2 linked regions of the Acidithiobacillus ferrooxidans ATCC 23270 genome follow. The protein of the gene in region 1 interacts with the protein of each later gene in a pairwise test. Links are inferred from orthologs where the notes say so. Each region holds a gene or a part of one and is shown on either strand. Other genes may lie near its edges.

Region 1 (5,815 bases):
GCGCAACGAGCGCCATGTGGACGCCATCGCCAAGGCCCTGCGCGGTGCCGATAAACTATGGCTCGCCACCGATCCGGATCGCGAAGGCGAGGCCATCTCCTGGCACCTGGTGGAGCTCTTGCGCGAACGCCAGCTGCTCGGCGACAAGCCGACGCAACGCGTGGTCTTTCATGAAATCACCAAAAAAGCCGTGCAGGAGGCCATTGCCCATCCCCGCGAAATCGCCATGGATCTGGTCAACGCCCAGCAGGCGCGCCGCGCCCTCGATTATCTGGTGGGCTTCAACCTGTCACCGCTGCTCTGGCGCAAGGTGCGTCCGGGGCTCTCCGCGGGACGGGTACAAAGTGCCGCCCTGCGCCTGATCTGTGAGCGCGAAAACGAAATCGAGGCCTTCGTCAGCCGCGAATACTGGACCATCGCCAGCCGCCTGCAACACGCGGGCAGCGCGTTCACCGGCCGCCTGACCCACTGGCAGAATAAAAAGCTCGAACAGTTCGACATCGCCGACGGTGACCAGGCCCAGGCCATTCGTAGCGGCATGGAAGACGACCTCGGTCGCCAGGCACTGCGGGTCCGGGAAGTGGAGCGCAAAAGCCGGCAACGCCAGCCGGCCGCGCCCTTCACCACCTCCACTCTGCAGCAGGAAGCGTCGCGCAAGCTCGGCTTCAACGCCAGCCGGACCATGCGCGTTGCCCAACAGCTTTATGAAGGCATCAATATCGGCAACGAGACCGTGGGCCTCATCAGTTATATGCGTACCGATGCCGTCAATCTCGCCGAGGAGGCCATTGCCTCGATCCGTACTTTTATCGATGGCTACTACGGCAGCGAATTTGTCCCCGAGACGCCGCGCCGCTACAAGACCAAAACCAAGAACGCCCAGGAAGCGCACGAAGCCATCCGTCCTACGGACATCGCGCGCACCCCGGAATCCCTCCAGGGGGTGCTGGAACGCGATCTCTGGCGCCTGTACGATCTGGTCTGGAAGCGCAGCATTGCCTGCCAGATGGCGCCGGCCCGCCTCGATCTCGTCGCCGTGGATATGGATGCCGGGACACACTGGACCCTGCGCGCCAACGGCTCCACGGTGACCTTTCCCGGCTTCATGGCCGTCTATCAGGAAGGCAAGGACGACGGCGACGAGGATGAGAGCAACCGCATCCTGCCGCCCCTCGATGTCGGCGATGAACCTCTGGTGCTCGGCATCGATCCCGAACAGCACTTTACCGAGCCCCCTCCTCGTTACAGCGACGCCACCCTGGTCAAAACCCTGGAAGCCCACGGTATCGGCCGACCATCCACCTACGCCAGCATCATTCAGACTCTGCAGAACCGCGAATACGTCGCCGTCGAGCAGCGCCGATTCCATCCTACCGACCTCGGCCGGGTAGTCGGCCGGTTCCTGATCAACCACTTTGAACGATATGTGGACTACGGCTTCACCGCCAGCATGGAAGATGAACTGGACGCCGTCTCCCGCGGCGAAAAGCAATGGCAACCCGTCCTCAGTGCGTTCTGGAGCCCCTTCCGCGCGCTGCTCGACGAAAAAGCCAACGTCAGCCGCGCCGAAGCGACCAGTGAGGCGCTGGAGGAAGCCTGCCCCCAATGTGGCAAGCCCTTATTCCTGCGCCTCGGGCGCCATGGGCGTTTCGTGGCCTGTTCCGGTTATCCCGAATGCAACTATACCCGTCCGGTAGACGGGCCGCGCGAACCCGCCGAACCCGTAGGCCGCGATTGTCCCGATTGTGGCAAGCCGTTGGTGTACAAAACCGGGCGTTATGGGCGTTTCATCTCCTGCAGCGGCTATCCGGAATGTAAACATATCGAACCACTGACCCAGCCCAAGTCATCGGGCGTCACCTGTCCCCAGTGCGGTGAGGGCGAACTGGTCGAAAAACGCAGCCGCTACGGCAAGGTTTTTTATTCCTGCAATACCTACCCCAAATGCACTTACGCCGTCTGGGGACCACCGGTGGCACGGCCCTGTCCGCGTTGCGGCTGGCCCATCATGATCGAGAAAAGCGGCAAGCGGCTGGGAGAGCAGCTTGCCTGCCCGCAGAGCGAATGTGCTTTCCACTTCCCGGCAAACGCCAGCGACGCGGAAATCGCCGCCCTGCTGCCCGGATACAGCCCGCCGCCGCCCCGCGAAAAGCGCGCGCCCCCGGCCAAGAAGGCTGCTCCCGCCCGCAAAACCACAGCGAAAACGGCCAAAAAACCGGCCACGGAAGCCACGGCGGTTGCCGCCCAAAAAACCGCGAAAGCCAAAACGACGAGCGCCGCGGCAAAAAAACCCGCCGCTTCCAAAGCCAGGGGCCCGTCAGCCGGCGAAGGCAAGACCTCCCCATCCCGTAAACGCGCCGCGAAAGGTGCCAGCGATTCATGACCTACGTCGTTACCGAAAACTGTATCCAGTGTAAATATACCGATTGCGCGGAGGTCTGCCCGGTGGAGTGCTTCCACGAAGGGCCGAACTTTCTCGTCATCGATCCCGTTGAGTGTATAGACTGCGCTGCCTGCGTGCCCGAGTGCCCGGCCGACGCGATCTTCGCAGACGACGAGGTACCGCCCGATCAGCGCGACTTTACCGCCATCAACGCGGAGCTTGCCCGAGACTGGCCGGTCATCCTCCGTAAAAAAGCGGCTTTGCCGGATGCGGAAACCTGGAATGGCAAGGGCGACAAGCGCCCTTTGCTGCGACGCTCATGAAGCGATGCGCGCCGATGTTTCACGTGAAACATGGCTAACCCCCGCTCCCCCGGCACGGAATCCAGCGCACCCCTACGCGTGTCAGGGGGCGTTTTCACCCTCTCCATCCTCCATCTGGAAAGCAATAATCCACAGCAGCTCGCCCAACGCATCGCCGAAGAGCATCGTCGCCACCCAGCGGCCGCCGATTTCCATCGCCATGCACCGGTGGTCCTGGATCTGAGTGCCATACCCGAAGAAGCGCCTTTGGCTTTGCCCGAAATCCTGGAGGTATTGCGCGCCGCCAACTGGTTCCCGGTCGGTTTGCGTAATGCCGCGCCCGGCCACCAGGCTCTGGCGCAAGCGCTGCACCTTCCCGTTTTGCGGGGCCAGGAGCGTAACGCCGCCCTGCAACCGGAGACGCCGCCGCCAGCGCAACCCGTCCCCGCAAATCCGGGCGGTCTGATTATGGATCACCCCATACGCGGTGGCCAACGCAGCTACGCCCGCGGTGGCGATCTCGTCTGTCTTGCCGCCGTCAACGCCGGCGCCGAGATCATGGCCGACGGCAACATCCACGTATACGGCCCCTTACGTGGCCGCGCCCTTGCCGGTGTCAACGGGCAGGAGACAGCGCGAATTTTTTGCATGAGCCTGGAGGCGGAACTGGTTTCTGTCGCGGGTCTCTACCGGACGCTGGAACCTGGCTATCCCCTCTGGGGCAAAGCGGCACAGATTTACAGCCGCGACGAGCAATTGCATATTACGGCTTTAAACATATAAATCCTGGAGAAAAGAACCGTGGCCAAAATCATTGTCATCACTTCCGGAAAGGGTGGGGTCGGCAAAACCACCACCAGCGCCGCCTTTGCCAGCGGCCTCGCCCTGCGTGGCTATCGTACCGTCGTCATCGACTTCGACGTGGGTCTGCGCAACCTCGATCTGATCATGGGTTGCGAGCGACGGGTCGTGTACGACCTCATCAATGTCATCCAGGGCGAGGCCAAATTGCAGCAGGCGCTCATCAAGGATAAGCGCTGTGAGAACCTCTACGTGCTGCCCACGTCCCAAACCCGCGACAAAGATGCCCTGACCACCGAAGGGGTAACGGCGGTCATGGATGAACTGCGCAAGGATTTCGACTATATCGTTTGCGATTCACCGGCGGGGATCGAGTCGGGTGCGCTCATGGCGCTCTACCATGCCGACGAAGCCATTGTGGTCACCAATCCGGAAGTCTCCTCCGTCCGCGATTCCGACCGTATTCTCGGCATTCTCGCCGCCCGCTCGCGGCGGGCGGAACAGGGGGAGGAACCGGTGAAGGAGCATCTCCTCCTCACCCGTTACTCCCCCAAGCGCGTCGAGGATGGGGAAATGCTTTCTCTGGGCGACGTGAAGGAGCTGCTGCGCACCCCCCTGCTGGGCGTGATCCCCGAATCCGAAGTGATCCTCCAGGCCTCCAATCAGGGCATACCCGCCATTCACATGGAAAACAGCGATGTGGCAGAGGCCTATAAGGACGTCGTCGCCCGCTTCCTCGGTGAAGAGCGCCCCCTGCGCTTTATTCAGCCGGTCAAGGTGGGGTTCTTCAAACGACTCTTTGGAGGCTGACATGTCCTTTCTTGATTACTTCCTCGGTTCCCGCAAAAAGAGCGCCAATGTCGCGAAGGATCGTCTGAAACTGATCCTCGCCCACGAGCGGGATGCCGACGGTCCCGACTTCCTGCCGGCATTGCAGGAAGAACTCCTGGCGGTGATCGCCAAATACATTCCCGTGGACAAGGAAAACATCAAGGTGAGCATGGAACGGCGGGGAGATTTTGAAGTGCTGGAATTGAACGTTCTTTTCCCGGATCAGCACTGAGCACGGCAGCCACTCAAAAACTATAAGCAAGAGGTCGGTGGCCCGAAACCGACGTGGTAACCCCGTAAGTCAATGCGATGACTTGCTGACGATAAGCCAGAACCAATAGGGCACGATGAGAACAAAAAGCGTCCTTGGTGAAAATTATGGGGGTGATGCCTTTCATGTGCACGTGGTACAAGGAGATTGTAGAGCTGTATTGATATTGCATTGCCCGGATGGGCCACCGGAGCTACGGGAGAATATCGGCTTTTCCAGAACGGTGATGCGTCACATTTTGGAAGAATGCATATCCCGATTGACGTTATTCTGTGGAAAGTTGGAGAGGCACCATGGACCAGGTAGACAAAATTCTTGAGCGCGACTGGGACGCTGCAAATCAGCGTGGACAGGAGACGCTTGCCGCTGGCCCGCTGGCGGTGTCCGCCTACTATGACCAACCTACGGGAAAAGTCGTTGTCGAGCTGAACAACGGCGTTGGCCTGCACATCCCACCGGCGTTGATTCAAGGCATGGAGCATGCCACCCCCGCAGACATGGCAGAGATCGTCATAGAAGGGCATGGCATTGGGTTACGCTTCCCGCGGCTGGACGCTGATCTGTACGTCCCCGCATTGGCGCGGGGGGTTCTCGGCGCATCCGCATGGATGCGTAGCCTTGGACGGAAAGGGGGTATATCAAAAAGTCCCGCCAAGGCAGAGGCAGCCAGAAAAAACGGACGGCTTGGCGGACGTCCGCCATCAACGGAAAAGAAGGCCGTACCGTAATAACGGGATGAGGGGGTCCACTATAGACCGCCCCGACTTCCTGCCGGCATTGCAGGAAGAACTCCTGGCGGTGATCGCCAAATATATCCCGGTGGACAAGGAAAACATCAAGGTGAGCATGGAACGGCGGGGATAACCGCCGAGTTTAGGATCACCAGTCAGTACGTGACCGTTACCGTAATGGTGTCGGTGTAGGCGCCGGGGCTTGGATTTTGCAGGGCAGGAATCTGGCCGTAGACGGTGGCGCTGCCAGAGCAGGGTATGCCCAGGAAACTAATTAGACAATTACCACTGACCGTCGCGGTGCCGCTTGTACCGTCGCCCCATACCGTAGTATGCCCGGAATCGGTATAGAGTTGGTAGGATAAATAGGAGTTTCCGGAGGCCATCCGTCGGTTGGAAAAGCTGCCACCGCTGTTGACACCCGCATTGAGCGCGATCGTCCAATTGAACAACAGCCCAAGGGTAGCGCTACAACTGACCGTCACTGTGCCGGTGG
Region 2 (4,428 bases), 1.4 Mb from region 1 along the record:
GATCCTGCCGCAAGCTTACCGGCAGCCAATATTACCAGCCGGAGTCGTTTGGCAGCCTGTGTCGCGACGGCGGCAGCGCTCCACACAAGGTGAGCGTGATGAGTACGCTGCGCGAGCATGCTTTGACGGGTACGGAGACCGCCCCTGGAAACCGCGTGACGGGTACGGAACGTGGAGTTTGCGCCAGTGTGACGGGCACCGAATCTGCTGGACTGGCTCAGTATCAGGCCTGCAACCGCAAACCCGTTCCTACACCGGAAAAAGTCGGCGTGACGCACACCTGGCACGAACAGCCGGTATCCGGCACGTCGGTGGAACGCAGCCCCAAGGTCACCGGGGATGAATATGGCGGTTGCCAGCCTGTCACGGGCACGGAATACGCGGGTCCCGATCAGTACGCGGCATTTTGTGCCTCGGACCACCAGGCCACAGCACAAGCACTGATGGCAAAACAAAGTGGCGTCGCCGATGCGATGATGACCGGCATCCGGCTGGGACCGGACAACAAAGTGACCGGATCTGCTCGTGGTGAAGGGCAGGTTTTGAGTGGCACCCCTTATGCGGGCACTGATCAACGGGCACTGCACAAGAGTGGAAATGGGACGCGGATGCATCCACTCACCCGTGGCCCAGCCGATGCGCCGCATACGGCAGTCGCTGCCCCGGAGGTGGCAGCAGTCCGCGGAAATTTTAGCGTCACGACTCCCGCGCGCAGCGCGCAGGAGAGACCGCTCAACCGAGTTACCGGTATTGCCTATGGCGCAGTGGGACGTATTACCGGTCCGGTGAATCTGGCGGCTGGTCTGGTTTCCGGCACACCTGAGTTCCGTTATCGCGATGAGGCCTATGGTGCCGTGCCAACGACCGCCGCAACAGAAGTGCCGCGCAGTCGCCTCACCGGAGACGGGCACGAGGGCGGTTTTGCCATCACGGGGGCGGCATGGAGGCGCAATGAAAGCATTACCGGCACCGAAGGCACATCCACGCGCCGCAACCAGACCTTGCGTGGAGATCAACGCGGTAAGGTGCTTGGGGCTTCCCAGATGAAAGACCGCGAGCGGCCGGCGTTGCCGACCAGCCGAGTGACCGGCAGCAGCGGCAACGATGCCAAAGGCTCTCCGATCACCTATTCCGGCGGTGCACGAGGTTGATGTGATACCGACGGCGACTGTACGCCCACACACGCAGCATGGACCAGAGATTGCGATGAATACGAGAAACCGTCCCGGGCGGCATGTGAGCCCTCAGCCAGGAGTAAACCGACCACCTTACGGTCTGGGTACGCCGGCCAGCACGCTGCAAGCGCGGCCGCAGAAACCGGTATTTGCGGCGCGGGACCTTGTACTCAGCCCGAAGAGTGCACCCAACCCGGCCTGCTCGTCGGATCCGGCACGGCCTTGTCGGCACCCGCTCACCAATGAGTTGGAGAACCACCGCCTGCTGGCCCACGAACAGGCGGTGAAGGGGCACTTCGCAGCCATCATTCCGGCGCTAAAGCACCTTGCCGCCCAGCAGCATGAGGCCGATTTTCTCGAACGCGCACAGCGCGTTGCCCACACGGATCTTGGCTTCCTGTTACCGGCAGGAATTCTGGAGGATGCCTGGATAGCTAACCTGGATATGCGCGCGCTGTATGGGGCGTGCGTCATGCACACCATTCGCCTGATGGCGGAGCAAACGCAGGCCGTGCCGCAGAATTCAGACGAGGTGACTTCGTTCTTGCTCGACTGTGGCTACCACGCGGTGGATATCACACCGTGCTCGGACGGGCGGCTGAAGGGCTTGGTGCGCTACATTCTGCGCTTGCCCGATGACGCGGTGCGCAGCCGCAAGGCTTACGCCGGGGCCATGTTCGACGTTGAGGCCAATGTCAAACGCTGGATCGAAACCGAACTGATGCGCTATCGCGAAGGCCGTCCGGTGTCTGCCGATGCAGGTACGCGGTACCTAAAAATAGCGGTCTACCACTGGAGCAGTTCCGACCCCGCCCACGAGGGTTGTGCGGCGCATCACAGCAGCGAGAGGGATGCTGCAGAAGCAGGCCTGGGGCGGTTGCGTGAATTTCGTCAGGCCATCGAAAACAGTTTTTGTTGCGGTGCCTCGGTCGACACCTTACTGATTGGTGTCGATACGGATACCGACGGCATTAAAGTGCATGTGCCCGACGCGGATGGCGAAATGAGTTTATATCGCTGCGTCAGCAATCTGACGTTATATAAAGACACGGTTAACGATGATGCCAGCAATGCACGACTCAAGGTGTATCAGGCAATTCAAGCCGCCAGCGCTACGGACGGATGGGGCAAGGGCAACGGCGAACCACACGAGGGTATGCGCCGACTCATTGCCACGCTTCTGATCAACAACCTGTCGCAGATTGAGTATGTATGCGGCAACTGGGGTGGGCGCTACCCGGACATCGGCCATAACGAGCGATTCATCAGCGTGGGGGATGGATTTGAGGAATTCCAGGTACGCAACCTGGCGTATTTCGTTTACTTGCACACGGTGGAAGAAGGAGGGCCGGATCTGGACGTGGGCCTTCAGATTTTTAGCACGCTTAATGTCCTGCATGGATTACCCGTGCCTGTGGCGATTCATTTCCGCTATGACCGTCGCGTGCCCGGCAGTCGCGAACGCACTGTAGAACGCTGTCAGCGGGTCAAAGCCGCGATCGAGGCGCGCTATGCGGAATTGCATCGGCAGGGTTTGCTGGTCTGCGGCATGACCGTGCAGGACAAGCCCCCGGGCAGCCCGATCGAACCGGTCGAGGCGAATGGTGCCTCAGCATTACGGAGCGCACGATGAAGATTTGTCAGGTGGAAAAAACCCTGGTTTCGACCAACCGGATCAAGGAAATGGGGCATCGCCCACTGTTGGTGGTAAAGGAAAAAGGCGGTGCAAGAAGCATCGCCGTGGATGCGGTGGGATGTGTTTCTGGCGACTGGGTGATTTGCGTGGGTTCATCCGCAGCGCGCGAAGCGGCGGGCAGCAAAGACTTTCCGAGCGATCTTACCATCGTCGGCATCATCGACCACTGGTCGGAAGATTAGGATATCCGATATGGACATTATGCGCGTCGTCTCTGATCTCGTGGCCACCCGGAGAATACCCGGGCTGCAGAATGCATCGCTCCGGGTACTCACCGATGCGAAAGGTCGGATCAGCGTGGCCGCCGACCCAGTAGGTGTGCCACCAGGCAAATGGGTGATTGCCGTGAGCGGTTCGGCAGCCCGTTACGCTGCGGGAGATTACCGGATACTGACAGACCTGACCATCGCCGGGATCATTGATCATTGGGACCCCAGCGGTAGCCAGACAGGAAACTAACCATTTTTTTAACCCAAAAGGAGTAGTGGACATGGCAAACGTAAGCGGAGTGGCACTGGGTATGATCGAGACGCGCGGCCTGGTGCCGGCGGTTGAAGCGGCAGACGCGATGACCAAGGCGGCAGAAGTGCGTCTGGTGGGTCGCCAGTTCGTGGGCGGCGGCTACGTCACCGTGCTGGTGCGCGGTGAGACCGGTGCGGTAAATGCGGCAGTACGCGCCGGAGCAGATGCGTGTGAGCGTGTCGGTGACGGACTGGTAGCCGCCCACATCATCGCCCGCGTACACAGTGAAGTGGAGAATATTCTGCCCAGCAGCCCGGTGGAATGAGCAGTATTACTTGAGTCAACTGAACCAGAGAAGGAGTAATGAAAATGGCAAACGTCAGCGGAGTGGCACTGGGTATGATCGAGACGCGCGGCCTGGTGCCAGCGATTGAAGCGGCAGACGCGATGACCAAGGCGGCGGAAGTGCGTCTGGTGGGCCGCCAGTTCGTGGGCGGTGGGTATGTCACCGTACTGGTGCGCGGTGAGACCGGTGCGGTAAATGCGGCGGTACGCGCCGGAGCAGATGCGTGTGAGCGTGTCGGTGACGGACTGGTAGCCGCCCATATCATCGCCCGCGTACACAGTGAAGTGGAGAATATTCTGCCCAGCAGCCCGGTGGAATGAACCGTATTATCCGAATCAACCGAACCGGAACATGGAGTGATGGAAATGATAAATGTCAGCGGAGTGGCACTGGGTATGATCGAGACGCGCGGCCTGGTGCCGGCGATTGAGGCGGCGGACGCGATGACCAAGGCGGCAGAAGTGCGCCTGGTGGGCCGCCAGTTCGTGGGCGGCGGCTATGTCACCGTGCTGGTGCGCGGTGAGACTGGTGCGGTGAATGCGGCGGTACGGGCAGGGGCGGATGCGTGTGAGCGTGTTGGCGACGGACTGGTGGCCGCCCATATCATCGCCCGCGTGCACTCAGAGGTAGAAAACATACTACCGAAGACGCCCGATGCCGGTGACAGCGGCCTGGATGGCGTGGTCAGGCAGTCACTCAGCTAGCGCCGGCGCGGCCATGGCGAACGATCCGCGAATGACGGGCTACCT

Evidence for each region.
Region 2: the proteins of minC (region 1) and AFE_RS07835 interact in binary tests that used the Escherichia coli proteins (3 or more experiments, as listed by UniProt). The link is inferred for Acidithiobacillus ferrooxidans ATCC 23270 from one-to-one orthologs.

The regions. Positions count from the first base shown.
Region 1 is NC_011761.1:12,185-17,999, reverse strand. Bases 1,875-4,602 are described here. They hold minC (septum site-determining protein MinC), read left to right. Parts: upstream 1,875-2,736; coding sequence 2,737-3,468; downstream 3,469-4,602. Other genes in these bases: minE (cell division topological specificity factor MinE), read left to right, coding at 4,298-4,549; minD (septum site-determining protein MinD), read left to right, coding at 3,487-4,296; fdxA (ferredoxin FdxA), read left to right, coding at 2,380-2,706; topA (type I DNA topoisomerase), read left to right, coding at 1,875-2,383. In the rest of the region: more of topA, read left to right, coding at 1-1,874; AFE_RS00050 (DUF2442 domain-containing protein), read left to right, coding at 4,882-5,316; AFE_RS00040 (Csu type fimbrial protein), read right to left, coding at 5,475-5,815. UniProt on the Escherichia coli protein: Cell division inhibitor that blocks the formation of polar Z ring septums. Rapidly oscillates between the poles of the cell to destabilize FtsZ filaments that have formed before they mature into polar Z rings. Prevents FtsZ polymerization.
Region 2 is NC_011761.1:1,456,587-1,461,014, reverse strand. Bases 1,430-4,428 are described here. They hold AFE_RS07835 (carboxysome peptide A), read left to right. Parts: upstream 1,430-2,804; coding sequence 2,805-3,053; downstream 3,054-4,428. Other genes in these bases: AFE_RS07810 (ferritin-like domain-containing protein), read left to right, coding at 4,397-4,428; AFE_RS07815 (BMC domain-containing protein), read left to right, coding at 4,045-4,383; AFE_RS07820 (BMC domain-containing protein), read left to right, coding at 3,703-3,999; AFE_RS07825 (BMC domain-containing protein), read left to right, coding at 3,362-3,658; AFE_RS07830 (carboxysome peptide B), read left to right, coding at 3,064-3,330. In the rest of the region: AFE_RS07845 (CsoS2 family carboxysome shell protein), read left to right, coding at 1-1,151; more of AFE_RS07840, read left to right, coding at 1,207-1,429. UniProt on the Escherichia coli protein: Probably forms vertices in the bacterial microcompartment (BMC) dedicated to ethanolamine degradation. It may be involved in transporting positively charged molecules into and out of the BMC.